DNA from 4 places in the Pseudomonas sp. GNP012 genome. Region 1 is predicted to be linked to each of the others. Evidence: predicted binding sites of a transcription regulator. Region 1 holds the regulator's gene; each other region holds the start of a gene.
What was found. The regulator sigma-54, encoded in region 1, starts transcription at its own class of promoters, with help from an activator protein. The targets are predictions, from matches to a motif close to ANTGGCATNNANNTTGCTNT.

Region 1 (7,420 bases):
TCGAGTTGATCGAGCAGAACCAGAATCGCGTCAGTGTCCTGATCGCGCATCAGTTTGCCGATGAACTGAAGGTGCCGTTTACGCGCGATGTTCGCGGTGTGCTTGGGCGCATCGGCCAGGGCCCGGCGCAATCCGTCGGTCAATGGCAGTTTGTTGAGCAAGTCAGGCTTGAGCGTTGTAAGGCGCTCGCCGAGGTCAACCAGAGCATGCAGCTCGCGTTTGACCTGGGATTTGCTTTTTTCTCCCGTATCGAGGGAGTCGTCGTAAGAATCAACCATGGTGGCAGTCCGCAAAGAAACGCCGCCATGATAACCAGTCGGGGGCCGCTTGTCCGGCCCGGTCGCTCGATGACCGTTACCGAAAGCAGAATTTGAGTGGAGAACAGCATGAGTGCAGTTGAAAGCGTCGGCCCACAAGCATTGCCGGCACTGCAGGAACAGGTCGAGCAGATCATCGCTGAAGCCAGGCGCCAGGGGGCCAGCGCCTGTGAAGTGGCCGTCTCCCTGGAGCAGGGCCTTTCGACGTCGGTGCGCCAGCGTGAAGTCGAAACGGTCGAATTCAACCGCGATCAGGGTTTTGGCATCACCCTGTACGTAGGCCAGCGCAAGGGCTCGGCCAGCACGTCGGCCAGCGGTCCGGAAGCGATTCGCGAAACGGTGGCCGCTGCTCTGGCTATCGCCAAGCACACCTCGGAAGACGAAGCCTCGGGCCTGGCCGATGCCGCGTTGATGGCGCGGGATCTTCCGGATTTCGACCTGTTTCACCAATGGGACATCACGCCGGAGCAAGCCATCGAGCAGGCCCTGGCCTGTGAAGCCGCAGCGTTCGCCGCCGACAGCCGGATCAAGAACGCCGACGGTACCACCCTCAGCACCCATCAGGGCTGCCGCGTTTATGGCAACAGTCACGGGTTTATCGGTGGTTATGCGTCGACTCGCCACAGCCTCAGCTGCGTGATGATCGCCGAAGCGGACGGCCAGATGCAGCGTGATTACTGGTACGACGTGAACCGTCAGGGCAACTTGCTGGCCGATCCGGTGAGCATCGGCCAGCGTGCCGCGCAACGGGCGGCGAGCCGCCTGGGCGCGCGTCCGGTGCCGACCTGTGAGGTTCCGGTGCTGTTTTCCGCAGAATTGGCTGGTGGCCTGTTCGGCAGTTTCCTGTCGGCGATTTCCGGAGGCAGCCTGTATCGCAAGTCGTCATTCCTTGAAGGCACGCTGGGGCAGAAGCTGTTTCCGGAGTGGCTGACCATCGACGAGCGCCCACACTTGATGCGTGCGATGGGCAGCGCGGCGTTCGATGGTGATGGTCTGGCAACCTACGCCAAACCGTTTGTCGAAAAAGGCGAGTTGGTGTCGTACATCCTCGGCACCTACTCAGGCCGCAAGCTCGGCATGCCGAGCACCGCCAATGCCGGCGGCGTGCACAACCTGTTCGTCACCCACGGCGATGAAGACCAGGCGGCCTTGCTGCGGCGCATGGGGCGCGGGCTGTTGGTGACTGAACTGATGGGGCAGGGCCTGAACATGGTGACCGGTGACTATTCCCGAGGCGCGGCGGGTTACTGGGTCGAGAACGGCGAAATCCAGTTCGCGGTCCAGGAAGTGACCATCGCCGGCAACATGCGCGACATGTTCAAACAGATCGTCGCCGTGGGGAATGATCTTGAGTTGCGTAGCAACATTCGTACGGGCTCGGTGCTGATCGAGCGGATGACGGTGGCAGGCAGCTAAGCCTCCCCGTTACACAAAAAGCGCGCCACCCATCGGGTGGCGCGCTTTTTTTAAGTCAAAAGATCTTTATTCGCCTTCGTCGAAGAAGTTGTTGATCAACGCGACCAGCGCATCCAGGGCTTCCTGTTCCCGCTCACCTTCTGTGCTCAAGTGGATCGTGGTGCCTTTGCCAGCAGCCAGCATCATCATCGCCATGATGCTTTTGCCATCGACCATGGACTCTGGTGTGCGACCGGCCCGGATCTGGCACGGGAACTGACCCGCGACCCCAACGAATTTTGCAGAAGCGCGGGCGTGCAGGCCCAGTTTATTGATGATTTCGATTTCCAGAGCAGGCATCGCGATGTGAATCCTTTAGCTGAGGTCGCGGTGGCGAACCTGGACGTTCTTCAGGGTTTTTTGCAGCGCCTGCCCCAGACGCTCGGTCAGGTAGACGGAGCGGTGATGTCCGCCAGTGCAGCCAATGGCAATGGTGACGTAGGCGCGGTTGCTGGCGGCAAAACGAGGCAGCCACTTTAGCAGGTATGTGGAAATGTCCTGGAACATCTCTTCGACATCCGGCTGTGCCGCCAGGTATTCGGCAACCGGTTGATCGAGTCCGGACTGCTCGCGCAATTCCGGTTTCCAGTAGGGGTTGGGCAGACAACGCACATCGAACACCAGGTCGGCGTCCACCGGCATGCCGCGCTTGAATCCGAAGGATTCCACCAGGAACGCAGTCCCGGGTTCTGGCTGGTTCAACAGGCGCAGCTTGATGGTGTCGCGCAGTTGATAGAGATTCAGGCTGGTGGTGTTGATCTTGAGATCGGCGAGGTCGGCAATCGGCCCGAGCAGGACGCTCTCGACGTTGATGGCTTCGGCCAGCGAGCGGTTGGCGTTGCTCAGGGGATGACGTCGGCGGGTTTCCGAGAAGCGCTTGAGCAGGGTTTCTTCGTCGGCATCCAGGTACAGGACATCGCACTGGATGTGGCGGCTGCGGACTTCTTCGAGCAGGTCAGGGAAGCGTGACAGGTGGCTGGGCAGGTTGCGGGCGTCAATGGAAACGGCCACCAGCGGCTGCATCAGTTCGGTATGAATCAACGCTCGTTCGGCCAGTTCCGGCAGCAGGCCGGCAGGCAGATTGTCGATGCAGTAGTAGCCGTTGTCCTCAAGAACATTGAGGGCGGTGCTTTTACCCGAGCCGGAACGGCCACTGACGATGATCAAGCGCATGATTACTGACCGTTTTGCTCGTCCAGGACAACCTGATACAGGGCTTCGTTGCTTGCGGCATTACGCAGTTTTTCGCGAACGTCCTTGCGGTCAAGCATGCTGGCGATCTGTCGCAGCAGCTCAAGGTGCGCATCGGTAGCGGCTTGCGGGACCAGCAGAACGAACAGCAGGTCAACCGGCGCGCCGTCGATGGCGTCGAAATCGATTGGGGCGTCCAGGTGCATCAATGCACTGATGGGCGATACACACCCCTTGAGACGGCAGTGTGGAATAGCGATGCCGTTGCCAAAACCGGTGGAGCCGAGTTTTTCACGGGCAATCAGCGCCTCGAAGACATCTTGCATCTCCAGAGCCGGCACTTCGCGGGCGATCAGATTGGCAATTTGTTCGAGGGCTTTCTTTTTACTGCCGCCCGGCACGTTCACCAGGGAACGGCCGGGGGTCAGGATACTTTCAAGTCGGATCATGGGTAGGGAGTGTTAACGACCGGTTGCGCCCTGAAGGAGGCTCTGGGTCTTTTCCTTATGCTTTTTGAGTTGTTTATCCAGCTTGTCGGTGAGTGCATCGATCGCAGCGTACATATCGGTATGTTCCGCATTGGCGACCACTTCATTCCCGGGAATATGCAGCGTGGCTTCGATTTTCTGCTTCAGCTTCTCGACGGTCATCGTGACCTGCACGTTAGTGATCTTGTCGAAATGTCGCTCCAATCGTTCGAGTTTTTCGCCGATGTAGGTGCGAAGAGGTTCGGTCACTTCCAGTTGGTGTCCACTGATGTTGACTTGCATACAGCTTCTCCTTCGTTGCCAGTGCATAAAGCGGTAGATCAGATGATCTACCACTGGAACGCTGTGGCGTGGCTCTACATCAACCGCTTGCGTTCGCTCGAAGGCGCGATCCCGAGGGATTCGCGGTACTTGGCGACGGTGCGGCGAGCCACCTGAATGCCTTGTGCCTCCAGTAAACCAGCGATCTTGCTGTCACTCAACGGCTTTTTCTGATTTTCCGCGGCAACCAGTTTTTTGATGATCGCCCGGATCGCCGTGGACGAGCATTCGCCGCCTTCGGAGGTGCTTACGTGACTGGAAAAAAAGTATTTCAGTTCATAAATACCCCGGGGGGTGTGCATGAACTTCTGGGTCGTTACCCGTGAAATCGTCGACTCATGCATGCCGACCGCTTCGGCGATGTCATGCAGGACCAGCGGCTTCATGGCTTCGTCGCCATATTCGAGGAAACCGCGCTGATGCTCCACGATCTGGGTGGCAACCTTCATCAGGGTTTCATTGCGGCTCTGCAGGCTCTTGATGAACCAGCGGGCCTCCTGCAACTGATTGCGCATGAACGTGTTGTCGGCGCTGGTATCGGCGCGGCGCACAAAACCGGCGTACTGGGCGTTGACCCGCAGCCGTGGCACCGACTCCTGATTCAGCTCTACCAGCCAGCGCTCGTTGTCCTTGCGTACGATGACGTCAGGAACGACGTACTCGGCTTCGGTGGACTCGATTTGCGAGCCCGGGCGCGGGTTGAGGCTCTGGACCAGCTCTATGACCTGGCGCAGCTCATCTTCCTTGAGCTTCATGCGACGCATGAGCTGGCTGTAGTCGCGGCTGCCAAGCAGGTCGATGTAATCGGTGACAAGGCGCTTGGCTTCGGCCAGCCAAGGGGTCTTGGCGGGCAACTGGCGCAATTGCAGCAGCAGGCATTCGCCCAGATTGCGTGCGCCGATGCCGGCCGGCTCGAATTGCTGGATGCGGTGCAGGACGGCTTCGATTTCGTCCAGTTCGATGTCCAGTTCCGGGTCGAAGGCTTCGAGGATTTCCTCGAGGGTTTCGTCCAGGTAGCCCTGATTGTTGATGCAGTCGATCAGGGTCACCGCGATCAGGCGATCGGTGTCGGACATCGGAGCCAGGTTCAGTTGCCACAGCAAGTGGCTTTGCAGGCTTTCACCGGCCGAGGTGCGGGTGGTGAAGTCCCACTCGTCATCGTCATTGCTGGGCAGGCTGCTGGCGCTGGTCTGGTAAACGTCTTCCCATGCGGTGTCGACGGGGAGTTCATTGGGGATACGCTCGTTCCAGTCACCCTCATCGAGGTTGTCAACCGTCGGGGCGCTTTCCTGGTAGGAGGGTTCCTGGATATCGGTGTTGGGCTTTTGTTCGGCGTTGTCGGCCAAGGGGTCGGAATTGTCGAAGTCGTCGCCTTCTTCCTGGCGTTCGAGCATCGGATTGGACTCCAGGGCCTCCTGGATTTCCTGTTGCAGGTCCAGGGTCGACAATTGGAGCAGGCGGATGGCCTGTTGCAGCTGAGGTGTCATCGTCAGCTGCTGGCCCATTCTCAAGACTAGCGATGGTTTCATGGCAGGGGCTTAACACCTTATTCGCCGGCGCACATGCGCCATCCACTACAGGGCGCCGGGGCGCCAAACATAAGCAAATTATATGCCTGAAACTGAAGGATTTGCCTAGAGCGCTGTAACAATAAAAAACTATAAATTTGTGTTGCGGTGCTGCCCATGTTGGGGGCTGAACGCGCAGGTTCGCATCAGGCCTGATGAATCGCGAGACCGGTGCCCGGGCGCCTTGCCTGGGCACAGCTCAGCGTTTACAGGCGGAACTCATGGCCCAGGTACACTTCCTTCACCAGGTCGTTGGCCAGGATGGTCTCTGCGTCACCTTCGGCAATCAATTGGCCGTCATTGACGATATAGGCGGTTTCACAGATATCCAGGGTTTCACGAACGTTGTGGTCCGTGATCAGCACGCCAATGCCTTTGGCCTTGAGGTGGTAAATGATCTGTTTGATGTCGCCGACCGAAATCGGGTCCACGCCGGCGAACGGTTCATCGAGGAGGATGAACTTCGGGTTGGTGGCCAGGGCGCGTGCGATTTCCACGCGGCGGCGCTCACCACCGGACAGGCTCATGCCGAGGTTGTCGCGGATGTGGCTGATGTGGAATTCCTGCAGCAGGCTTTCCAGCTCCTTGCGGCGACCGGCCTTGTCGAGCTCCTTGCGGGTCTCGAGGATGGCCATGATGTTGTCGGCCACCGACAGTTTGCGGAAGATCGATGCTTCTTGCGGCAAATAGCCGATACCGGCTTTTGCACGGCCGTGCATCGGCTGGTGGCTGACGTCCAGGTCATCGATCAGGACGCGGCCCTGGTCGGCTTGCACCAGGCCGACGATCATGTAGAAGCAGGTGGTCTTGCCGGCGCCGTTCGGGCCAAGCAGGCCGACGATCTGACCGCTGTCGATGGACAGGCTGACATCACGCACGACCTGGCGGCTCTTGTAGCTCTTGGCCAGATGCTGAGCTTTCAGAGTTGCCATTACTGGGCCTTTTTCTCGTCGGTTTTCTTCTTCGGCTGGATGACCATGTCGATGCGCGGACGCGACTCGGTCACCTTGCTGCCGGTGGCGCGCCCGGCGCTGGCCAGCTTCTTCTCGGTGTCGTAGACGATTTTCTCGCCTTGGGTGACGTTGTTGTCCTTGTCGACAACCTTGGCCTTGTCGATCAACACGACGCGATTTTGCGTGGCGTGATACTGGATCGTCACGCCCCAACCCTGAACAGGCTTGGTATCGCCAGCCGTCTGCAATTGCTCGAAGTACGCCAGGTTGCCCACCGAGGTCACTACGTCAATGTCGCCAGTCGGGGTGCGGGTGATGGTAACGGTGTTGCCTGTCACCTTCATCGAGCCTTGGGTGATGATCACGTCACCCTTATAGGTAGCAATACCTTGCTTGTCGTCCAGTTGGGCATCGTCGGCCTGAATGCGGATAGGCTGCTGTTGGTCTTCCGGCAGAGCCCAGGCGCTCACGCTTCCCAGTGCTGCGCCCAGACTGAGCAAAATCGGGAGGGTTTTAACGAGCCTCATACTGTCCTCTTACGTTCGATAGCAGGTGTATCCTGCTTTCTTTCAAATACGCTTTCATTCCCTTGCCAGTCGATACACCGCCAGCGCCGTCGATTCTAACGTCTTGCTCGGTCTGCGCATATTGCTGCTGCGGGAACACGGTCATGCGGGTGCTGGTGATCAGGGTCTTGCGGTTTTTCTCGTCGAAGCGCGTGATGCGCACATCATCGATCAACTCGACCTGCGTGCCGTCAGGGTTGACCTCGCCGCGCAGGCTCTGGACGTGCCACGGGAACTCAGTGCCGCGGAACACGTTCAGGTCGGGGTTGGTCAGCAGTGTCACCTCGGTCGCCTTCAGGTGCTCGACCTTGTCGGACACCAGATCATATTGCAGCTTGCCGTCCGGCAGGTACTGCACGCTGTGGGCGTTGATGGCGTAATAGTCGATCGCGCTTTCATCGACCGGCGTTACCGGCTTGTCGAGGAAGCGTTCCGGGCTGATGTTCCAGTAGCCAACCGCGACGAATATCGCCGCGATGCAACTGAACATCAGGGTGTTACGAAACTTTTTGCTCAGCATATCGGGCTCACAGGTACGCCGCATTGGCCGCATCGAGGCGG
Region 2 (7,420 bases), 3.6 Mb from region 1:
CGCGAATCAACGGGCTGCGGGTCAAGGTCAAGGGTGACGTATTCCTGGCCGACATCGCGCCCTTGCAGTCGGAGCACGACGACAGCGAGGCCATGGCCGGTGCCGTGCTGACGCTGCACCGCGCCGACCGGGTGGGTGAACGCATCTATAACGTGCGCAAGCAGGAATTGCGTGGCTTCGACAGCATCTTCCAGAGCTCGAAAGTGATGGCCGCGGTGGTGCGCGAAGCGCGGCGCATGGCGCCGCTGGATGCGCCGCTATTGATAGAGGGCGAAACCGGCACCGGCAAAGAGTTGCTGGCGCGGGCCTGCCATCTGGCCAGTCCGCGTGGGCAGTCGCCGTTGATGGCGCTCAATTGTGCCGGGCTGCCGGAGTCCATGGCCGAGACGGAACTGTTCGGTTATGGTCCCGGTGCCTTTGAAGGGGCGCGGGCCGAAGGCAAGCTCGGGCTGCTGGAGCTGACGGCGGGCGGTACGCTGTTTCTCGATGGCGTCGGGGAAATGAGCCCGCGCTTGCAGGTGAAATTGCTGCGCTTTTTGCAGGACGGCTGCTTCCGTCGTGTGGGCAGCGACGAGGAGGTCTACCTCGACGTGCGAGTGATCTGCGCGACCCAGGTCGACCTGTCCGAACTGTGCGCGCGCGGCGAGTTCCGCCAGGACCTCTATCACCGCTTGAATGTGTTGTCCCTGCACATCCCGCCGCTGCGCGAATGCCTCGACGGTTTGACGCCGCTGGTGGAGCACTTCCTAGATCAGGCCAGTCGGCAGATCGGTTGCCCCTTGCCCAAGCTCGCCCCAGCGGCCATGGAGCGGCTCAGCCACTACCATTGGCCGGGCAACGTGCGGCAACTGGAGAACGTGCTGTTCCAGGCGGTTTCCCTGTGCGATGGCGGCACGGTCAAGGCCGAGCATATTCGCCTGCCGGATTATGGCGTGCGTCAGCCCCTTGGCGATTTTTCGCTGGAGGGCGGGCTGGACGAGATTGTCGGGCGTTTCGAGAAGGCGGTGCTGGAACGGTTGTATTCCGAGCATTCGAGCAGTCGGCAGCTGGGCAAGCGGTTGGGGGTTTCGCATACCACCATTGCCAACAAGTTGCGTGAGTATGAGGTGGGCAAGACCGAGACCTGACTTAAGCTCGCTGTGTTTGTGCCGGCCTCTTCGCGGGCAAGCCCGCTCCCACTGGTTTGGTGAACGCCACAGATCACTGTGGGAGCGGGCTTGCCCGCGAAGGCGACAGATCAGTCACTCAAGAGGCCGGCACTTGCCACCCACCGGCATGACACCGCCGGTTTTTCGTCTTTGACACAAATCACCAATCCCCTCTGATCTCCTCAAGTCCCCTGTTTGCCGGCCCCCGCGCCGCCAAAAACAAGTTGGTCTGCAAATTGCTTATGGCTCAGCAACACAGCAGTGGGCGGCAAACGTCCGGCAGGCAGAGGAAAGAGTGTGGACAAGTACCTTTATGTGGCAATGACCGGCGCCAGCCAGAATGCACTGGCGCAAAAGGCGCATGCCAACAACCTCGCGAACATCTCCACCAACGGCTTCCAGAAAGACCTGGAGCAGGCCCGTTCGATGCCGGTGTTCGGTGACAGCTTTCCGGCGCGTGCGTTTGCCATGTCCGAACGCCCGGCCACGGATTTCTCCCCGGGCTCACTGGTGGAAACCAGCCGCGACCTGGACGTTGCCGTGCAAGGCGGCGGCTGGATTGCCGTACAGAATCCCGATGGCGGTGAAAGCTACGTGCGCACCGGCAGCCTGAACGTTGACGCCCTGGGCGTGCTGCGTGCCGGCAACGGCATGCCGGTCATGGGCAATGGCGGGCCGATTGCCGTGCCGCCGGAGCAGCAGATCGAAGTCGGCGAGGACGGCACCATCAGCATCCGCGCGATGGGCGAAGGTCCGCGGGTGATGGCTGAAGTGGACCGCATCAAGCTGGTCAACCCGGACCTGAAGAACATGACCAAAGGCCTGGATGGTTCGATCCACACCAAGGACGGCAAGCCGGCGCAGGCCGATGCCGACGTCAAGCTGGTGTCCGGGTTCCTCGAGTCGAGCAACGTCAATGCCGTGGAAGAGATGACCTCGGTACTGGCCTTGTCCAAGCAGTTCGAGCTGCACATCAAGATGATGAACACCGCCAAAGACGATGACCAGGCCATGGCTCGGGTCTTGCAGATCAGCTAATTACCAGAACGTCGCGCCGTAAAACAGGCGCACGAGGAGAATCGAATGCTTCCGGCTCTATGGGTTGCCAAAACAGGTCTGTCCGCCCAGGACACCAACCTGACCACCATTTCCAACAACCTGGCGAACGTGTCGACCACGGGTTTTAAACGTGATCGCGCCGAGTTCCAGGACCTGCTTTACCAGATCAAGCGTCAGCCAGGCGCCCAGTCGACCCAGGACAGCGAACTGCCGTCGGGTCTGCAACTGGGTACCGGTGTGCGCATCGTCGGCACCCAGAAGAACTTCACCGCCGGCAGCCTGCAAACCACCGAGCAGCCACTGGACATGGCCATCGACGGTCGCGGTTTCTTCCAGATCCTGCAACCGGACGGCACCACGTCCTACACCCGTGACGGTACCTTCCACCTGGACTCCAACGGCCAGATCGTCAACGCCAGCGGCTTTGCCCTGGAGCCGGCGATTGTCATTCCGAACGACGCGCAGACCTTCACCGTCGGCCGCGACGGCACCGTGTCCATCACAGTTGCCGGCAACCCGGCTGCCCAGGTGATCGGCAACCTGCAGACCGCCGACTTCATCAACCCGGCCGGCCTGCAGGCAGTGGGCAACAACCTGTTCCTGGAAACCGCCGCCAGTGGTGCGCCGCAAGTCGGCACACCGGGCCTGAACGGTTTCGGCACCACGCTGCAGAACACCCTGGAAACGTCCAACGTCAGCACCGTTGAGGAGATGGTCAACATGATCACCACCCAGCGCGCCTACGAGATGAACTCCAAGGTGATCTCCACCGCCGACCAGATGCTCTCGTTCGTAACGCAGAACCTGTAATCAAGTCTATGGGGCGGCCATGAGGCTGCCTGCAACACCGTGAGGTAGGGTCATGAATCGCTATGTATCTGTTCTGGCACTGAGTGGGATTGCCGCGCTCGCAGGCTGCGTGCCTGCGACGCCCAAGCCCAATGACCCTTACTACGCCCCGGTGTTGCCGCGCACGCCGTTGCCGGCGGCCGCCAACAACGGCTCTATCTATCAGGCCGGTTTCGAACAGAACCTCTACAGCGACCGCAAGGCGTTCCGGGTCGGTGACGTCATCACCATCACCCTGAACGAAAGGACCCAGGCCAGCAAAAACGCCAACTCGCAAATCGGCAAGAACAGCAAGGCCAACATCGGCCTGAGTTCGCTGTTCGGCAGCAGCGCCACCACCAACAACCCGTTCGGCGATGGTGACCTGAGCCTGAGTGCCAGCTACGAAGGTGACCGCGCGACCAAGGGTGACAGCAAGGCGGCGCAGGGCAACACCCTGACCGGCTCGATCACCGTGACCGTTGCCGATGTGTTGCCCAACGGCATCATCGCGGTGCGCGGCGAGAAGTGGATGACCCTCAATACCGGCGATGAGCTGGTGCGGATTGCCGGCCTGGTTCGCGCCGATGACATCTCGACCGACAACACCGTGTCGTCGACCCGTGTCGCCGATGCGCGCATTACCTACTCGGGCACCGGCTCGTTTGCCGATGCGAGTCAGCCAGGCTGGTTCGACCGTTTCTTCCTCAGCCCGCTGTTCCCTTTCTAGGTGGCTTTCCAGTTGAGCATGTTGAACTTCAAACACCTTATGGTGGCTGCCCTGATGCTGTCGGCAGCCTTCAATGCTCAAGCCGAGCGCCTCAAGGACATCGCCAGCATTTCCGGCGTGCGTTCCAACCAGTTGATCGGCTACGGCCTGGTGGTCGGGCTTAACGGCACCGGCGACCAGACGACGCAGACCCCGTTCACCCTGCAGACCTTCAACAACATGCTTTCGCAGTTCGGCATCAAGGTGCCGCCGGGTTCGGGCAACGTGCAGTTGAAGAACGTGGCGGCCGTGTCGATCAGCGCCGATCTTCCGGCGTTTGCCAAGCCGGGTCAGCAGGTCGACATCACTGTTTCCTCCATCGGCAACTCCAAGAGCTTGCGCGGCGGCACCTTGCTGCTGACGCCACTCAAGGGGATCGACGGCAACGTCTATGCGGTGGCCCAGGGCAACCTGGTGGTCGGCGGTTTCGATGCGGAAGGGCGTGACGGCTCGAAGATCACCGTCAACGTTCCGTCGGCCGGGCGCATCCCCGGTGGTGCATCGGTGGAGCGCGCGGTGCCGAGCGGTTTCAACCAGGGCAACAGCCTGACGCTGAACCTCAACCGTTCCGACTTCACCACGGCCAAGCGCATCGTCGACAAGATCAACAACATGCTCGGCCCTGGCGTGGCCCAGGCCATCGACGGCGGTTCGATTCGCGTCACCGCGCCGCTCGATCCAAGCCAGCGGGTCGACTACCTGTCGATCCTGGAAAACCTCGAGATCGATCCGGGCCAGGCGGTGGCGAAAGTCATCATCAACTCCCGTACCGGCACCATAGTGATTGGCCAGAACGTCAAGGTTTCTCCGGCCGCCGTGACCCACGGCAGCCTGACCGTGACCATCACCGAAGACCCGATCGTCAGCCAGCCCGGCCCTCTGTCCAACGGCACGACGGCGGTGGTGCCGCGTTCGACGGTCAATGCCCAGCAGGAAGCCAAGCCGATGTTCAAGTTCGGCCCTGGCACCACCCTCGACGAGATCGTGCGGGCGGTGAACCAGGTCGGCGCGGCACCGGGTGACCTGATGGCCATCCTTGAAGCGCTGAAGCAGGCCGGCGCCCTGCAAGCCGACCTGATCGTGATCTGAGGACGGCCATCGTGGATATGCGCAAGAGCGGTCTGGTCAGCAGCAGCGATTCGGGTTCCTACTCGGACCTCAATCGTCTGAATCAGCTCAAGGTCGGCGACAAGAACAGCGACGACAACATGCGCAAGGTGGCGCAGGAGTTCGAGTCGCTGTTCCTCGGGGAAATGCTCAAGTCCATGCGTTCGGCCACTGAAGCGCTGGGCCAGGACAATCCGATGAACACCCCGGCAGCCAAGCAATATCAGGAAATGTACGACCAGCAACTGGCCGTTTCCATGTCCCGCGAGGGCGGTGGTATCGGTCTGGCTGACGTGCTGATGCGCCAGATGTCGAAGAATAAACCGCTGGCGCCGGGTGAGGCCGCCGCAGCGTCTCTGGCCAAGCAAGAGACCGCGAAAGCCGCCGTGCAAACGCCGGTGGCGGCCGGCACGGTGGCTATCAACGGACCGCTGTCGCGGGTCAATGGGCAGCGTCCGTTGTGGGCTTCGCGCTCGGTCCATGCGCCGCAGGAGGCGGGTGAGGGTGGTCATCGCAATGACGTGGCGCTGATCAATCAGCGACGCCTGGCATTGCCGCCGAAACTGGCTGATCGTCTATTGGCCGGGCTGGTGCCTTCGGCGACGCCCGCGGCCACGACGATCAACAAGACCCCGTTGCCTGAGCGCGCGACAAGCACCGGCACGGGACCGCTGTACAACGGCGACTGGCTGGCGACTGCGCAGCAATCCTCCTCTGGCGGCATGCAGATCTACGGTCGCGCCATGGCGCAGATTCCGCTGGCGCCAGCGAAGAAAGCCTTCGGTTCCGCTGACCAGTTCGTCAACACCATGTTGCCGATGGCCAGGGAAGCGGCGGCCCGCATTGGTGTCGATCCGCGTTACCTGGTGGCCCAGGCGGCCCTGGAAACCGGCTGGGGCAAGTCGGTCATGCGTGCTCAGGACGGCAGCAGCAGCCACAACCTGTTCGGCATCAAGGCCGGCAACAGTTGGCAGGGTAATTCGGCGCGGGCGATCACCAGCGAATTCCGAAACGGGCAGATGGTCAAGGAGACGGCCGAGTTCCGTTCCTACGACTCCTACGAGGACAGTTTCCATGACCTTGTGACTTTGTTGCAGACCAATAATCGCTATCAAGATGTCGTGAAGTCGGCCGATAACCCAGAACAGTTTGTACGCGAGTTGCAGAAGGCCGGTTACGCAACCGACCCGGACTACGCGAGCAAGATTTCGCAGATAGCCAAGCAGATGACGAGTTACCAGAACTACGCTGCGGCGGGCGTTTCCACCACGCCTTTATAGGCACAAGGTATAAGGTCTGAAACATGAGTTTGCTCAATATCGGGATGTCGGGGCTGAATGCTGGCCATAACTCGTTGGTGACGACGGGTAACAACATTGCCAACGTCGACACCGCCGGGTACTCGCGCCAGCAAACTGTGCAGGGCACCAAAGGCTCGATTCAGTACGGCAACGTGTTCATCGGTACCGGCACGACGCTGGCCGATGTGCGCCGCGTGTACAACTCCTATCTCGATTCTCAGCTGCGTACCGCCACCTCGCTCGACAGTGAAGCGGCGTCGTACAACGCTCAGGCCACTCCGCTGGACGCCACGCTTTCCGATACCAACACCGGGCTGACCGGTGTGCTGCAAAAGTTCTTCACCTCGATGCAGGGCGTTTCGACTTCGGCCACCGACGACACGTCCCGCCAGTCGGTGCTGACCGGTGCGCAGGCCCTGTCCGCCCGCTTCAATTCGATTGCCAAGCAGTTGAACGACCAGAACACCAACCTGAACGGCAGCCTGGGCGACATGGCGGATCAGGTGAACAAGCTGTCCACCAAGATTGCCACGCTCAATCAGAAGATTTCCGAACTCTCCACCGGCACCAACCAGCCCAACGACCTGCTCGATTCGCGCAACGAAGCCGTGCGTCAACTGTCCGAGCTGGTCGGTACCCAGGTGGTCGAGCGTGGCAACAGCTACGACGTCTACATCGGCAGCGGTCAGCCACTGGTGGTCGGCAACACTACCAACACCCTGCAAACCGTGCCGGGCAAAGATGACCCATCGCGCATGGCGTTGCAGCTCAACCGTGGCTCCAGCACCATCGACGTGACTTCGGTGGTCAGCGGCGGTGAAATCGGTGGCCTGCTGACCTACCGCAAGGAAGTGCTCGACCCGTCGCTCAATGAACTGGGGCGCGTTGCACTGGTGGTGGCGGACCAGATCAATCGTCAGCAGGCGCAGGGCATCGACAAGAACGGTGATTTCGGCGCGGCGATCTTCAGCAACATCAACAGTGCCGCGCTGATCAGTCAGCGCAGCATTGCGGCGGCGGGCAACAGTGCCGGCTCCGGCAACCTGGATGTCACCATCAAGGACACCGGCAAGCTGACCACCAGCGACTATCAGGTGACGTTCACCAGCGCGACCAACTACACCGTCAAGCGCTCGGACGGCACCGACATGGGCGCGTTCAGCACCACCACGACTCCGGCTCCGGTGATCGACGGCTTCAGCCTGAAC
Region 3 (7,420 bases), 3.0 Mb from region 1:
GCGCTTCGATGCGCGCAACATCCAGCACAAAGCCACGGGATGCCAGGCGGTCCGCTACGTCCTGAAGGTTGCTACGTAACAGTTTGGAATCGAGCATGTCGGTTTCTCGTTTATCAAAGTTTGGTCAAGGACAGGCCGGCCCAGGTGGCAAGCAGCCCGCCGAATACGCTGAGCGCCGCATAACCCAGGGCCAGCGGCACTTGCCCGCTTTCCAGCAGGCGCACCGTATCCAGTGAAAAGGATGAAAAAGTCGTCAGCCCCCCGAGGAAGCCGACCATCAACCCGGCGCGCACCTCGATGGGAACCTCCGGGCGTATCAAAAACAGACCGTATAGAACGCCGATCAGCAAACAGCCCACGATATTAACGGCCAGCGTCGCGGTATAGAAGTGCCGCGGCCAATTCGCGTTGATCCAGTTACCCGTGGCAAAGCGCAACAGCGTGCCGGCCATCCCGCCGACGGAAACCGCAACGATCAAGGGAAGCACTATTTTCTCCGCTGCCGGGGGCTTAAACGGTCGAGTTTTGCCAGGTGGTTGAGTTTTTCGCCGATCTTCAACTCCAGGCCACGGGGCACCGGCTGATAGAACGGAATCGGGTCGAGTTCTTCGGGGAAATAGTCTTCCCCGGCGGCATAAGCATCCGGTTCGTCGTGGGCATAGCGGTATTCGTCGCCATAGCCCAATTGCTTCATAAGCTTGGTCGGCGCGTTGCGCAGGTGCAGCGGCACCTCCAGCGAGCCGTGTTCGGCGGCGGCGCGCAATGCGGTCTTGAAGCCCATGTACACCGCGTTGCTTTTTGGCGCGCAGGCCAGATAGGTGATGGCCTGGGCCACCGCCAGTTCGCCTTCGGGGCTGCCGAGACGCTCCTGCACTTCCCAGGCCGCCAGGCACAGGCTCAGGGCACGCGGGTCGGCGTTGCCGATGTCTTCGCTGGCCATGCGCACCACGCGCCGGGCCAGGTACAGCGGGTCGCAACCGCCATCGATCATGCGCGCGAACCAGTACAGCGCGCCATCTGGGTTGGAGCCGCGCACCGATTTGTGCAGCGCCGATATCTGGTCGTAGAAGGCTTCGCCACCCTTGTCGAAGCGTCGACGGGTGTCGCCGAGCAGGCTCTGAAGGAGCTCGGTGCCGATCTCGCTGTTGTCTTCGGCCAGGTCCGAGGCGTTTTCCAGCAGGTTGAGCAGGCGTCGACCATCGCCGTCCGCGGCCGACAGCAGCATCTGGAAGCCTTCATCGCTGAGGGTCAGGTTGCGCTTGCCCAGGCCCCGCTCTTCGGTCAGCGCGCGCTGCACCAGTTTGCGCAGGGCCGCTTCGTCGAGGCTCTTGAGCACGTAGACGCGGGCGCGGGACAGCAAGGCGTTGTTGAGTTCGAACGAAGGGTTTTCCGTGGTCGCGCCGATGAAAATCAGCGTGCCGTCCTCGACATAAGGCAGGAACGCGTCCTGTTGGGACTTGTTGAAACGATGCACTTCGTCGACGAACAAAATGGTGCGGCGGCCGTACTGCGCGGCCTGCTGCTTGGCGATTTCCACCGCCTGACGGATCTCCTTGACCCCGGCCAGCACCGCCGAGACCGTTTCGAAGTGTGCATCCGAGACTTCCGCGAGCAATCGCGCCAGGGTGGTTTTGCCCACACCCGGCGGCCCCCAGAAAATCATCGAATGCAGGGCACCCTGCTCCAGCGCCTCGCGCAAGGGCTTGCCGCGAGCGAGCACGTGTTCCTGACCGACGTACTCGTCCAGGTTGGCCGCGCGCAGGCGGGCGGCCAGGGGCTGGGCGATGGGGGTACTGCGAAACAGGTCCATGACTATCTACAAAACCTCACTGATTCTCTATCCCTTGTAGGAGCGAGCCTGCTCGCGATGGACATTAACGATAACGCTGGCAGCCTGACACCCAGCGGTGTCCTTGAGTCCATCGCGAGCAGGCTCGCTCCTACAGGGGTTCTGCGTTTTATTCCTGGATCACGTCCGCCCCTTTAGGGATGTCGAACTTGAACTTGGACGCCGGGATCGGCTCGTTGGCCTTCACCCCGGTGAACAGGATATTGGTGCGCTGGCCCACGCTGTCGATCAGTTGCATGTCGTTGACCAGACCATTGCGGAACGACAGGCGCAGGCTGTCGAACAGGGTGTCCTTGGTCTTCGGCTTCAGGGTGAAGTCGATCACGCCGCCGGCTTCCTTGGCGCTGATGTCGAAGCTCTGGCTGATCTTGGACACGTCACCGGACAGCAGCAAGGCCGGGGTCTGGGTCAGGCGCTGGTCGAGGTTCTTGATGGTGGCCTGTTCCAGGTCCGGATCCCACAGGGTGACCTTCTTGCCATCGGACACCATGGTCTGTTCGGCCGGTGCATCGGTGTGCCAGTAGAACAGGCCCGGGCGCTGCAGGGACATGTCGCCGGAGGTTTCCTGCAACTGGGTGCCGGTGCCATCAAGGGTCAGTTGCGAAAAACGCGCAGTCAGGGTCTGGGATTTTTCCAGCAGTTGGGTCAGGCGTGCCACATCCTTGTCATCGGCGTTAGCCTGGAGCGTGGTCAAAGCCAGTACCGGCAGCAACAGCATGCGGATCAGACGCATGGGAGTCCTCATAACATTCGTGGGATTGCGAGCGGCGCCAAAGGGCGCCACCCTTTCATATTCGTGTCAGTCACGCACCGGGCCTGGGGCCAGGACTTCACGCGAACCGTTGGTGTTCATGGACGTCACGACCCCGGCCATTTCCATGGCTTCGATCATGCGCGCGGCGCGGTTGTAGCCGATCTTGAGCTTGCGCTGAACCGCGGAAATGGAGGCGCGACGGCTTTCCAGCACGAACTGGACCGCTTCGTCGTACAGCGCGTCGGCCTCGGGATCGTCACCGTCGCCGCCCCCGCTGCTGCCTTCGAAGCCGCTGCCCGCCTCTTCGACGCCATTGAGGATGTCGTCGTTGTATTCCGGCGCGCCCCGCAGCTTCCAGGCCTCCACCACGCGGTGAACCTCATCGTCGGACACGAAGGCACCGTGAACACGAATCGGCAGACTGGTGCCCGGCGGCATGTACAGCATGTCACCGTGGCCCAGCAGTTGTTCGGCGCCACCCTGGTCGATGATGGTCCGCGAGTCGATCTTGCTCGATACCTGGAACGCCATGCGGGTCGGGATGTTGGCCTTGATCAGACCGGTGATCACATCCACCGACGGACGCTGGGTCGCGAGGATCAAGTGAATGCCGGCCGCACGCGCCTTCTGGGCGATACGCGCGATCAGTTCTTCAACCTTCTTGCCGACGATCATCATCATGTCGGCGAATTCGTCGACCACCACCACAATGGTCGGCAGCTTTTGCAGGAGCGGCGCTTCGTCGTGGATGCTTTCGCGCTTGTACAGCGGATCGCTCAACGGCTCGCCGGCGTCCTGGGCTTCCTTGACCTTGGCGTTGAAGCCCGACAGGTTTCGCACACCCATCTTGGCCATCAGCTTGTAGCGACGCTCCATCTCGGCAACGCTCCAGCGCAGGGCGTTGGCGGCGTCCTTCATGTCGGTGACCACAGGGCACAGCAGGTGCGGAATGCCTTCGTAGATCGACAGTTCCAACATTTTCGGGTCGATCATGATCAGCTTGGCGTCTTCCGGGCCAGACTTGAACAGGATCGACAGGATCATCGCATTCACGCCCACCGACTTACCGGAACCGGTGGTACCGGCCACCAGCAGGTGCGGCATCTTCGCCAGGTCGGTGATGACCGGTTTGCCGCCGATGTCGTGGCCCAGGGCCAGGGTGACCGGGGATTTGAAGTTGTCGTACTCGGGGGTCGACAATACCTCGGAGAAACGCACGATCTGCCGGTCTTCGTTGGGAATCTCGATACCGACCGTGGTCTTGCCCGGAATCACTTCCACCACGCGCACGCTGGTCACGGCCAGGGAACGGGCCAGGTCTTTGGCCAGGTTGGCGATGCGGCTGACCTTGACGCCAGCGGCGGGCTGGATTTCGTAACGGGTAATCACCGGACCCGGGTGGATCGAGTCCACGGTCACTTCGACGCCGAACTCCTTGAGCTTGATTTCCAGCAGGTGACCGACCGCCGCCAGGGATTCGGGCGAGTAATTGAGCTGTTTCTTTTCCGCGGGATCAAGAATCGAGATCGGCGGCAAGGTGCCTTCAACGGCGCTGTCGACGAACAGTGGCGCCTGCTTCTCTTTTTCCACGCGCTTGCTCGGCGCGGCAGGTTTTGGCGGCGCGGGCGCAATCACCGGCGGCACCTGCTTCTCGCGCTCGGACATGTGCTTGCTCAGGGCCTGCTCACGCTCGATCAACCGCTCCTTGACCTTGGCCTGTTCGCGCTTGTCGGTGACTGTCGGCGCAACCACTTCATCCATACGGTCATCGACTTCACGCAGCTGGGCGACCAGCTGTTTGCGTTCGGTACGGGCCGCCCACCAGCGATTGGCCGCGCCCTGGAACAGTTCGAACAGGTCGAGGGTGATCTTGCCGGTGATGTCCATCACCTTGAACCACGACAGGTCGGTAAACACCGTAAGACCGAACAGGAACAACGCGATGAACAGCAGCGTACTGCCCTGGATATTCAGGGCGTTCCTCGCCAGTTCGCCGAGGCTTTCGCCCAGCGCCCCGCCCGCACCTGCCGGCAGACCGGTCGCGGCATGAAAATGGATATGGGCCAGCGCGGCACCCGACAGCACCAGGAACACCAGGCCGATCAGGCGCCAGGAGAATAGCCAGCCGCTCCACTGCCAAGGCTCGTGACGCTGACGGAAGATCTGGTACGCCTTGACCGCCAGCAGCAACGGGAAAATGTAGGCGAAGTAACCCAGCACCATGAACAGGATATCGGCGCTGTAGGAGCCCGCGGGCCCGCCGAAATTCTGCACGTCGTCGATCTTGCTGTTATGGCTCCAGCCCGGATCATCCTTGCCATAGGTCAGCAAGGCCATCATCAGGAACAGGCACAGGGCACCGATGGCGATCAGCGCACCTTCCTTGAGTCGGTAGTGCAAGTGCTGGCGCCAGAGCGGTACGACGGCTGGTTTAGGTGCTGCGGTGGATTTCTTCAAAACGCTTCTTTTCCTGCGCCAATGGCGCGTCCATCTGTTGAATGTCTAAAAAACCGCCCAATCCAGGCAGGTAAAAAAGTTAACACAGGTAACCGGGACTACTTTTAACACTGCGTCCCGGCTTTTATAAACACGGTGCGCACTGAATATATGTAACACGCAGGGCATTGTACGGGTTTGTACGCACGACGCCATGCTTGAGACCCTTGGGTGTAGCATAGTCAACAGCACATGACATGCTATTCAATTTGAGCATGCATTGTCTTTTGTGACAAAGGCTTATGAGGTGTTTTTATGAGCGAAGCGAAGCATTCCCGCCTGATTGTCCTGGGCTCCGGCCCTGCCGGTTACAGCGCAGCCGTTTATGCCGCCCGCGCCAACCTCAAGCCCGTTGTCATCACCGGCATACAGGCAGGTGGCCAGCTCACCACCACCGTCGAAGTCGATAACTGGCCAGGCGACGTAGAAGGCCTGACCGGCCCCGTGCTGATGGAGCGCATGCAAAAACACGCCGAGCGCTTTGCCACCGAGATCGTTTACGACCACATCCATACCGCCAAGTTGCAACAACGGCCATTCGAGCTGATTGGCGATGGCGGCACCTACACCTGCGACGCCCTGATCATTGCCACGGGCGCCAGCGCGCAATACCTGGGCCTGCCGTCGGAGGAAGCCTTTGCTGGCAAAGGGGTGTCGGCGTGCGCGACCTGTGACGGGTTCTTCTATCGCAACCAGGTGGTCGCGGTGGTCGGCGGCGGCAACACGGCGGTCGAGGAAGCCTTGTACCTGTCGAACATCGCCAAGGAAGTGCACCTGATCCATCGACGCGACAAACTGCGCTCGGAGAAAATCCTCCAAGACAAACTCTTCGAAAAAGCCGCCAACGGCAATATTCGCCTGCATTGGAACCAGAATCTGGACGAAGTGCTCGGCGATGCCAGTGGCGTGACCGGGGCCCGTCTGCGGGACAGCCAAACGGGTGAAACCACAGAGCTGCCGCTGACCGGGGTGTTTATCGCCATCGGCCACAAACCCAACACTGACCTGTTCATCGGGCAACTGGAAATGCGCGACGGGTATCTGCTGGTCAAGGGCGGCAGCGAAGGCGATGCTACCGCCACGGCGATTGCAGGTGTGTTTGCCGCCGGCGACGTGGCCGATCATGTTTATCGCCAGGCCGTTACGTCTGCCGGGGCCGGTTGCATGGCGGCGCTGGACGCCGAAAAATACCTCGACGACATTCCTGCCGTTTGAAGGCAAACTTTACGGCGGGCAAACGCCCGCCACTGCCCTCCCCTTCTGCAAGCCCGGATGCCATGCTGACTTGGTTACAACGCAACACCTTGCATTTCCCACCGCTGGAAAAGGCCATGCGCGACCCCAACGGGCTGCTGGCTGCCGGTGGTGACCTGTCCGCCGATCGGCTGATCTCGGCTTATCGCCACGGCTGCTTCCCATGGTTTTCCGAAGGCCAGCCGATTCTCTGGTGGTCTCCGGACCCGCGCACGGTTCTGTTTCCCGACGAATTGCACGTCTCGCGCAGCCTGAACAAACTGCTGCGCCAGCAACGCTATCAAGTGACCTTCGACCAGGACTTCGCCGCCGTCATCCGCGCTTGTGCGGCTCCCCGGGATTACGCCGACGGCACCTGGATCACCGAAGCGATGCAAGAGGCCTACATCGAACTGCACAGGCGTGGTCACGCGCACTCGGTGGAAGTGTGGGACGGGGAGGAACTGGTCGGCGGCCTGTATGGCCTGGCGATGGGCCGGTTGTTTTTTGGCGAGTCCATGTTCAGTCGCGCTGACAACGCCTCGAAATTCGGCTTTGCCACCCTGGTCCGACATCTGAAAGACTCGGGGTTTGTACTGATTGATTGCCAGATGCCGACCGATCACCTGCACAGCCTCGGAGCCCGGGCCATCCCCCGCCGTGAGTTTGCCAGCTATCTGGCCGGATATCTGGACCAACCCAACCATGCCACCTGGGTTTGCTGAGCGACATTTGCGCGCGTGGCTTACACTTATTCAAAAGCATTATCCCGAGGGTTGATCATGACCGAGTTGGCGCGTTTGAAGTTCTATGCCACTCAGCCGCACTCTTGCAGTTATCTGCCCGATGAGCAGGCCACAACCCTGTTCCTCGACCCTAGCCAGCCCATGGATGTGCATGTCTATGCAGACCTGTCGGAGATGGGGTTTCGTCGCAGTGGCGATCATCTCTACCGGCCGCATTGCCAGAATTGCAATGCCTGCGTTCCGGCGCGCATTCCCGTGGGGCAGTTCACGCCCAACCGGCAACAGAAACGAATCTTCAAGCGCAACACCGACTTGCAGGTGCGTCCGGCCAAGCCCCGCTTC
Region 4 (7,420 bases), 3.3 Mb from region 1:
AGAAGAACTGCCTGGCATGCCATCGACTCAATGGTGCCGGGGATGCGCAGTTCGGGCCGGACCTGAATATTCCATACAGCCCGACCGAGTATTTCGGCGCGGACTTCCTCAAGCGCTACATTCGCGATCCACAGAGTTTGCGCCAATGGCCGCAGGCGAAGATGCCCGGGTTCTCGGCCGAGGTGTTGCCGGATGGGGATCTGGGGATGCTGGTGGGGTATTTGCAGCATATGGTCGGGCGCAAGATTCAGCACTAGCACTGACATGATCCCTGTGGGAGCGAGCTTGCTCGCGATAGCGGTGTGTCAGTCACGGTAGTATCGACTGAAAGGTCGCCATCGCGAGCAAGCTCGCTCCCACAGGATTTTGCAGACCCCTAGTTATTGCTGCTGCACCAAAATCACCGGCGCTGGCGTCGGTGAGACCAGCACCTTCGCGTGCATCTGCTCACACCCGCCGCCCCGGCGCATCCCGCGTACCGGGCAGGCATCCAGGTAATCCAGGCCAACGGCCAGTTTCAGGTGACGCTCCGGCCGGGCCAGTTCGTTGGTCACGTCGAAGCTGTACCAGGCGTCATCCAGCCAGGCTTCGGCCCAGGCGTGGCTGGCCAGGTGTTCGCTGCTTTCGCTGTACAGATAGCCCGACACATAACGTGCAGGAATGCCCAGGCTGCGGGTACAGGCAAGAAACGCATGGGTATGGTCCTGACATACGCCGGAGCGTCCGGCAAAGGCCTGGGCCGCGCTGGTGTCCACTTCCGTGGAACCGGGTGTGTAGGTCATATGCTGGTTGAGTCCATGCATCAGATCGATCAACGCCGTGCGGTCGCGGCGTTGCTTGCACGCCTTCTCGGCGAACGCACGCAGGGCGCCATCAGCTTCAGTCAAACGGGTGAAGCGCAGAAACGGCAGTGCCGACTGGCTCTCGTGTTCGGCCTCACGTAATTCATCGATATCAACCTGGCCGCGGGCACCGATGATGATCGCCTCATGAGGCTCATCCATGGTCAGTACATGCAGAATATTGCCGAACGGATCGAGTTGCGCCCGCACCGGACGCGGCAGGTCGAGCTGCCAGCTGAGCACGTGCTGGCGCTCGCTGTCGTGGGGTGTCAGCCGCAGATACTGGATGCTCGCCCGCACCTTGTCTTCGTAGTGATAGGTGGTCTCGTGGCTAATGGAAAGTCTCATGCCGCCTCCAGATAAGAACTGTGAATCGCGTTACCCAACTGGCGCACCAGCGGGATGAACTCGGTCAGCCAGGCATGCAGGCCTTCTTCGAGAATTTCATGGATGCCGGTGTAGCGCAGGCGTGCATCCATTTCCGCCGCCAGGCGCTGTGCAGGACGACCGTTGGCCCCCGGCAATTGTGCGAGGATCTGGTCGATTTCTTCGGTGCAGGCGCGCAGGGAACGCGGCACATCGGCGCGCAGCAACAGCAATTCGGCAACATGCCGGGCGCCAGGGGCGTCGCGGTAGATTTCCGTGTAGGCCTCGAACGATGACAACGCCCGCAACAACGCGCTCCACTGGTAATACGCGTGAGCGGTGCCATCGCTGACCGCTTCGGCCTGGTCGCCGGCCATTTCGTAGCGGGCATCGAGCAGGCGCAAGGTGTTGTCCGCCCGTTCGATGAAGGTCCCCAGACGAATGAAGCGAAACGCATCGTTGCGCATGATGGTGCCGTAGGACGCGCCCCGGAACAGGTGGGAACGCTCCTTGATCCACTCGCAGAAACGGCTCATGCCGTAGCGACTGAGGCCCTGCTCGGCGATGCCGCGAATTTCCAGCCAGGTGGCATTGATGTTTTCCCACATGTCGGCGGTGATGCGCCCGCGCACCGCATGGGCGCTGGCCCGTGCAGCACCGAGGCAGCTGTAGATGCTCGCCGGGTTGGCCGCATCCAGGGCGAAGAAATGCAGCAGCCGTTCGGCATGCAGTTCGCCATGGCGCTCCAGATAATCGTCCAGGGTGCCGGTGATCAACAGCGGCATGGCCAATTCGTGCAAACCGTCACCACGGCCGTCTTGCGGCATCAACGACAGTGAATAGCTGATGTCGAGCATCCGTGCGAGGTTTTCCGCCCGCTCCAGGTAACGCGACATCCAATACAAATCCGAGGCAGTTCTACTTAACATGGCAGGCTTCCTTTAATCCTCGACCACCCAGGTGTCCTTGGTTCCGCCACCCTGGGAGGAGTTGACCACCAGGGAGCCTTCGCGCAGGGCGACACGGGTCAAGCCGCCGGGCACCACCCGGGTTTCACGACCCGACAGGACAAACGGCCGCAAGTCGATGTGGCGTGGCGCAATACCGTTTTCGACAAAGGTCGGACAGGTCGACAGCGACAGCGTGGGTTGTGCGATATAGGCATGGGGCTTGGCGATGATGCGCGCGCGGAAGGCTTCGATTTCCGCCGCCGTCGCCGCCGGCCCCACCAGCATTCCGTAACCGCCGGAGCCCTGGGTTTCCTTGACCACCAGTTCTGGAAGATTGGCCAGCACATGGGAAAGCTCAGACGGATTTCGGCACTGCCAGGTCGGCACGTTCTTCAGGATCGGTTCTTCATCGAGGTAGAAACGGATCATGTCGGTAACGAACGGATACACCGATTTGTCGTCCGCCACCCCCGTGCCGATGGCATTGGCCAATACCACGTTGCCGGAACGGTAGGACGACAGCAGCCCCGGCACGCCGAGCATCGATTCCGGGTTGAAGGCCAGCGGATCGAGGAAGGCGTCGTCGAGGCGACGATAAATCACGTCGACCGCTTTCGGCCCGTCGGTGGTGCGCATGAAGACCTTGTCGTCACGCACGAACAGGTCCGCGCCTTCCACCAGTTCCACCCCCATTTCCCGCGCCAGAAACGCATGCTCGAAGAACGCACTGTTGAAGCGCCCCGGCGTCAGCACCACCACGCTGGGGTTATCGATGGGGCTTGAGCTTTTGAGGGTATCGAGCAACAGGTTCGGGTAGTGATCGATGGGCGCGATGCGTTGCGCCGCGAACAGTTCGGGGAACAGGCGCATCATCATCTTGCGGTCTTCGAGCATGTAGCTGACGCCGCTCGGTGTGCGCAGATTGTCTTCGAGCACGTAGTAGGTGCCGTCACCGTCGCGCACCAGGTCGACACCTGAGATGTGCGAGTAGATATCGCGGTGCAGGTCCAGCCCCTGCATCGCCAACTGGTACTGCTCGTTGGCCAGCACCTGCTCGGCCGGAATGATGCCGGCCTTGATGATGCGTTGCTCGTGATACAGGTCGGCGAGGAACATGTTCAACGCCTTGACCCGCTGGATGCAGCCGCGCTCGACGACCCGCCATTCACTGGCGGGAATACTGCGGGGGATGGTGTCGAAGGGAATCAGGCGCTCTGTGCCCTGCTCGTCCCCATAGAGCGTGAAGGTAATCCCGGCGCGATGAAACAACAGATCGGCCTCGCGTCGCCGTTGTGCCAGAAGCTCGTCAGGCGTCTCGGCCAGCCAACGGGCAAACTCCCGATAATGCGGGCGGACCTGGCCGCCGGCATCGTACATCTCATCAAAATAGGTGCGGATCATGCCGTACTCCTTGTCACTCGGACGTCCAGACCTTCGCAAGGCCCGTGCCAGCGGCATAAACGCTTTGATATCAATCAGTTGGATAATCAATGCGCAAGTACCGCACCATTCCTGTGCGGCAAATGCTCCAATCTGATCGCCCCCGCTTCATTGCAAGGCGTGGCTATCGCCTATCACCAGCATAGCCAGAGTTGATTTCACTGCCCGGTAACAGGTGCGGATAATCCAGGCATTCGCTGAAAAGCACACCGAACTTCCCTTTAGCCGCCTGCTCAGGCGGCTTTTTTTTGCCTTGTTGAAATGTTGAGAATCAAAATCAAAAGATCGCAGTCTTCGGCAGCTCCTACAGGCCATAAATGAAAACGGCCAACCCGAAGGTCAGCCGTCAATGCCGGTTGTCACTGTTCATAAGCCTATGCGAGTCGCCCTCGTACCTCCTGTTTCACACCCCAGCCTTCGATGATGCCGCCCAACGGCTCGACAACCGCTTCGAAACCCTGTTCGAAGTCGCCGATGTCGTCGTAGGTGGCATACATGACTTTGCACAACTCCAGCGCCCAGGCGCCATCGTCGCGCACACTGACTTGCGCATCCAGGGATTCACCACGGTGGAAATGACCTGCCGCCCTGCGTGCCCGCTCCTCATCCGGGAAAATGGCGTAGAACTCGATGGGATGAAACCGTGAAAAGTCAAAACCGCCTTCTTTCATGCGGCGCAGCACGCTGCTGCTGATGTCTTCTTGATAGGCTGTGCTCATGAAACGTCCTCCTCAAAACGATGGATAGACTTTCCGTACTCCCTCACCCGCAACCGAACAGCGCGAGCGACGGCAAACGATGTGCCGGCGGGAAACAAGCATGGAGCTGACAAGACCAGACCTTAGCGATTCATTCGCTGATCTCGCTTGCAGAGTAGCCTCAAGATAGAGCCTCTGCCAAGGCCCGGATGTGAATGCGACAGGTGTTGTTCAGATTGCAGTAATGTCGAGGATTTCAATGCTGTTCTGGGACTTGAGCTCTTTGACGCTCGCATCGGCGGTCCGCCCTTCCAGATCGTTCAGATCCAGTTCGGCAGCGACAGGAAGAAGCCGGGACTTGATGAGCTTGGCGGCGCACTCGTTGTCCGGGCGCTCATCGCACTCAAAGACCTCGTTAACGGTTTCGCCATGATCATCCACGAAAGTGATTTTCCACTTTTGCATTGATGCCTCCTCGATAAAACCCATGGATGGGCTTACCTTCATCTCGACCTTGTTAGCTGGCTAATTGTTCCGCCGCAATTCAATGTGGGAGCGGGCTTGCTCGCGAATAGGGTGTGTCAGTTGACAGAATTGCTAACTGATACGCCGCTTTCGCGAGCAAGCCCGCTCCCACAGGTGTTGCATTTCATCCAATCAATCGTTGCTTGGCTTGTTCACTGCCTGCAACACGTATTGCGGCAGGGCGAAAGCGCCGATGTGGATCTCAGGATTGTAGTAGCGCGTGACGATGCCGCTGCCCGTGAAACGCTGTTGCAGGGTTTCGCGGGTCAACTTGCGATAAGCGGTATCGGTCGCGCCCCAGGCGAAGGTCATCGAGCCGCCGATGTAGGTCGGCACAGCAGCCTGGTAGAAGTGCCAGTCCGGGAACAGGCTGCGCAGGCGACCGGCGGTAGTCTTCACTTCTTCGATCTGCATGAACGGCGTGCCGTTCTGGGTCACCAGGATGCCGCCTTCGTTCAGGCAGCGGTGGCAAGCCTGGTAAAAGTTTTCCGAGAACAGCACTTCGCCCGGCCCGATCGGGTCAGTGGAGTCGGAAATGATCACGTCGAACTTTTCAGTGGTGGTGGCGACGAAACGCATGCCGTCGTCGATCACCAGGTTCAGGCGTGGATCATCGAATGCACCCTTGGAGTGATTCGGCAGGAATTCCTTGCACATGTCGACCACGGTGCCGTCGATCTCGACCATGGTGATGTGCTCGACACTGCGGTGCTTGGCTACTTCACGCAACATGCCGCCGTCGCCGCCGCCGATGATCAGCACGCGCTTGGCGGTGCCATGGGCGAGGATCGGTACGTGGGTCAGCATTTCGTGATAGATGAATTCGTCGGCTTCGGTGGTCTGGATCACGCCGTCCAGTGCCATCACGCGGCCCATGCGCGGGTTCTCGAAGATCACCAGGTGCTGGTGTTCGGTGCGCACTTCGTGCAGCAGTTTTTCCATGCGAAAACGCTGGCCGTAGCCTTCGTAGAGGGTTTCCAGGTAGTCGCTGGTCGGGGTATTGCTCATGGGAAGTGCTCCGATGAATGCGGGTGGCAACGGACGGTTACCCGCCCATGATGGCCATTCGTTCGTCTCGAATGACCGGGAAAGGCGCGCATTCTACGTTGCGGAACATGACAGGTCGAACCTCACTTGTTCGACTTGCCACAATCCTGTGGGAGCGGGCTTGCTCGCGAAGGCGTAGTGCCAGTCACTATCGATGTTGACTGACTCACCGCTTTCGCGAGCAAGCCCGCTCCCACAGGTTCAGTGCCGCTTGTTCAGGCCCGTACGTTGCCCCGCGGCCCGGCGATAGCCCAAATGATCAGCCCCAGCACCGGTAACAGTGCGATCAACAGTACCCAGAGGACTTTCATTCCGGTCTCGGCGCTGCTTTTGAATACGTTGATGATGGCCCAGATGTCCAGGGCAAAAATGATCAAGGCAACCAGGCTGTTGAACGTGGAACCCATGGTGACGCTCCTGAAGAGTGATTTGCCCTCTTAGGATAGACGGTCGTCGTGAGGGTTCCCTTTGATTTGACAGTATTTGGCTATCAGACGTGGATCGCCACTTTCAGGGCTTCCAGGGCGGGCGCGGCTGCGATGCCGGCTTCTGCGCACAATTGCAGCACGCGGGGCACGTCATTGCCGTACACCAGCACCACCTGCAATTCGTCATCGAGCAACTGGCTGAAGTTCATCAGCGTGTAGCCCCCGTTTTCCTTGTTCAGGCTGCTCATTTGCACCTGGATGCGGTTGAGCGCGGTCAAGGCTTCGGTCTTGGCCAGTTGCTTGGGCTTGAGATTGAATTCCACACCCGGGCCGAACGAGGCGACGATCTGCGCGAACAAGTCCATGTAGGTGTCAGCCTGGAACAGCACCGTTTCCGGCAGGCTGCCGACCACCACCCATTCACCCAACGGGATCGGGAAGGTTTCGTCGTAATTGATGTCCGGATTGGCGCTCAGAAAAGCCTGCGGATCGGCGTAGGCCTGGGCCGCTTCGTCTGCGACCTTGAGGATTTCGTCTTCGCCCATGCACCCGGAGCTGATTTTGCTGATGAGTTCGACGAGTGCGGTTTTCATGGGGCGGATCCTGTAGCGAGGGGGATTTTGAGGGCGCGAAGGATAGCGCATTAATGAGGGAAATGCGGACCTGTGGCGAGGGGGCTTGCCCCCGTTGGGTCGCGAAGCGGCCCCGAAACATTCAATTGGGGTACATCAGAAAGACCGCATATGCTGACTTTACGACTGCTTCGCAGCCGAACGGGGGCAAGCCCCCTCGCCACAAAGGCTCCCTCGCCAAAGGGTTCAACGTCAGCCCAGCAGTTTTTCCAGTTGAGCAACCGTATCGGAAGCCCCCATGGTCCTGGCAGCCTCCAGCGCAGTGATGCCATTGGCGTCCTTGGCCTGCGGGTCGGCCCCCTTGCTGATCAGGTAGTCGACCACTTCGACGCGGTTGAACATCGCCGCCATCATCAGCGCCGTGCGGCCATCGAAGGACGAGCCTTCAACCTGCGCGCCGCCCTCGACCAAGGCCTTGATCACCGCCAGGTCGCCCTTGAACGCTGCCCCGGCAATCGGGCTCTGGCCGTTGTCGTTGCGGATCTCCGGGTC

Region 2: the regulator sigma-54 is predicted to act here: its motif matches at 1,372-1,391, upstream of ACXX83_RS16980 (flagellar basal body rod protein FlgF).
Region 3: the regulator sigma-54 is predicted to act here: its motif matches at 5,285-5,304, upstream of ACXX83_RS14305 (DNA translocase FtsK).
Region 4: the regulator sigma-54 is predicted to act here: its motif matches at 3,592-3,611, upstream of ACXX83_RS15860 (circularly permuted type 2 ATP-grasp protein).

The regions. Positions count from the first base shown of each region.
Region 1 covers NZ_JBTGUU010000001.1:211,776-219,195, forward strand. Annotated here, with positions in the region: gene yjgA (ribosome biogenesis factor YjgA) at 1-278, opposite strand, end outside; gene pmbA (metalloprotease PmbA) at 387-1,733, shown strand; gene ACXX83_RS00855 (HPr family phosphocarrier protein) at 1,800-2,072, opposite strand; gene rapZ (RNase adapter RapZ) at 2,088-2,945, opposite strand; gene ptsN (PTS IIA-like nitrogen regulatory protein PtsN) at 2,948-3,412, opposite strand; gene hpf (ribosome hibernation-promoting factor, HPF/YfiA family) at 3,425-3,733, opposite strand; gene ACXX83_RS00875 (RNA polymerase factor sigma-54) at 3,808-5,301, opposite strand; gene lptB (LPS export ABC transporter ATP-binding protein) at 5,547-6,272, opposite strand; gene lptA (lipopolysaccharide transport periplasmic protein LptA) at 6,272-6,820, opposite strand; gene lptC (LPS export ABC transporter periplasmic protein LptC) at 6,807-7,379, opposite strand; gene ACXX83_RS00895 (KdsC family phosphatase) at 7,387-7,420, opposite strand, start outside.
Region 2 covers NZ_JBTGUU010000001.1:3,771,902-3,779,321, reverse strand. Annotated here, with positions in the region: gene ACXX83_RS16985 (sigma-54-dependent transcriptional regulator) at 1-1,127, shown strand, start outside; gene ACXX83_RS16980 (flagellar basal body rod protein FlgF) at 1,446-2,186, shown strand; gene flgG (flagellar basal-body rod protein FlgG) at 2,232-3,017, shown strand; gene flgH (flagellar basal body L-ring protein FlgH) at 3,070-3,765, shown strand; gene ACXX83_RS16965 (flagellar basal body P-ring protein FlgI) at 3,784-4,893, shown strand; gene flgJ (flagellar assembly peptidoglycan hydrolase FlgJ) at 4,905-6,191, shown strand; gene flgK (flagellar hook-associated protein FlgK) at 6,215-7,420, shown strand, end outside.
Region 3 covers NZ_JBTGUU010000001.1:3,188,459-3,195,878, forward strand. Annotated here, with positions in the region: gene serS (serine--tRNA ligase) at 1-97, opposite strand, end outside; gene crcB (fluoride efflux transporter CrcB) at 114-488, opposite strand; gene ACXX83_RS14295 (replication-associated recombination protein A) at 488-1,810, opposite strand; gene lolA (outer membrane lipoprotein periplasmic chaperone LolA) at 1,959-2,582, opposite strand; gene ACXX83_RS14305 (DNA translocase FtsK) at 2,649-5,060, opposite strand; gene trxB (thioredoxin-disulfide reductase) at 5,355-6,314, shown strand; gene aat (leucyl/phenylalanyl-tRNA--protein transferase) at 6,377-7,057, shown strand; gene ACXX83_RS14320 (arginyltransferase) at 7,115-7,420, shown strand, end outside.
Region 4 covers NZ_JBTGUU010000001.1:3,547,581-3,555,000, forward strand. Annotated here, with positions in the region: partial or broken gene ACXX83_RS15845 (c-type cytochrome) at 1-257, shown strand, start outside; gene ACXX83_RS15850 (transglutaminase family protein) at 381-1,190, opposite strand; gene ACXX83_RS15855 (alpha-E domain-containing protein) at 1,187-2,137, opposite strand; gene ACXX83_RS15860 (circularly permuted type 2 ATP-grasp protein) at 2,150-3,559, opposite strand; gene ACXX83_RS15865 (ribonuclease E inhibitor RraB) at 3,973-4,317, opposite strand; gene ACXX83_RS15870 (hypothetical protein) at 4,528-4,761, opposite strand; gene speE (polyamine aminopropyltransferase) at 4,954-5,829, opposite strand; gene ACXX83_RS15880 (PLD nuclease N-terminal domain-containing protein) at 6,084-6,275, opposite strand; gene ACXX83_RS15885 (hypothetical protein) at 6,359-6,889, opposite strand; gene ACXX83_RS15890 (ankyrin repeat domain-containing protein) at 7,121-7,420, opposite strand, start outside.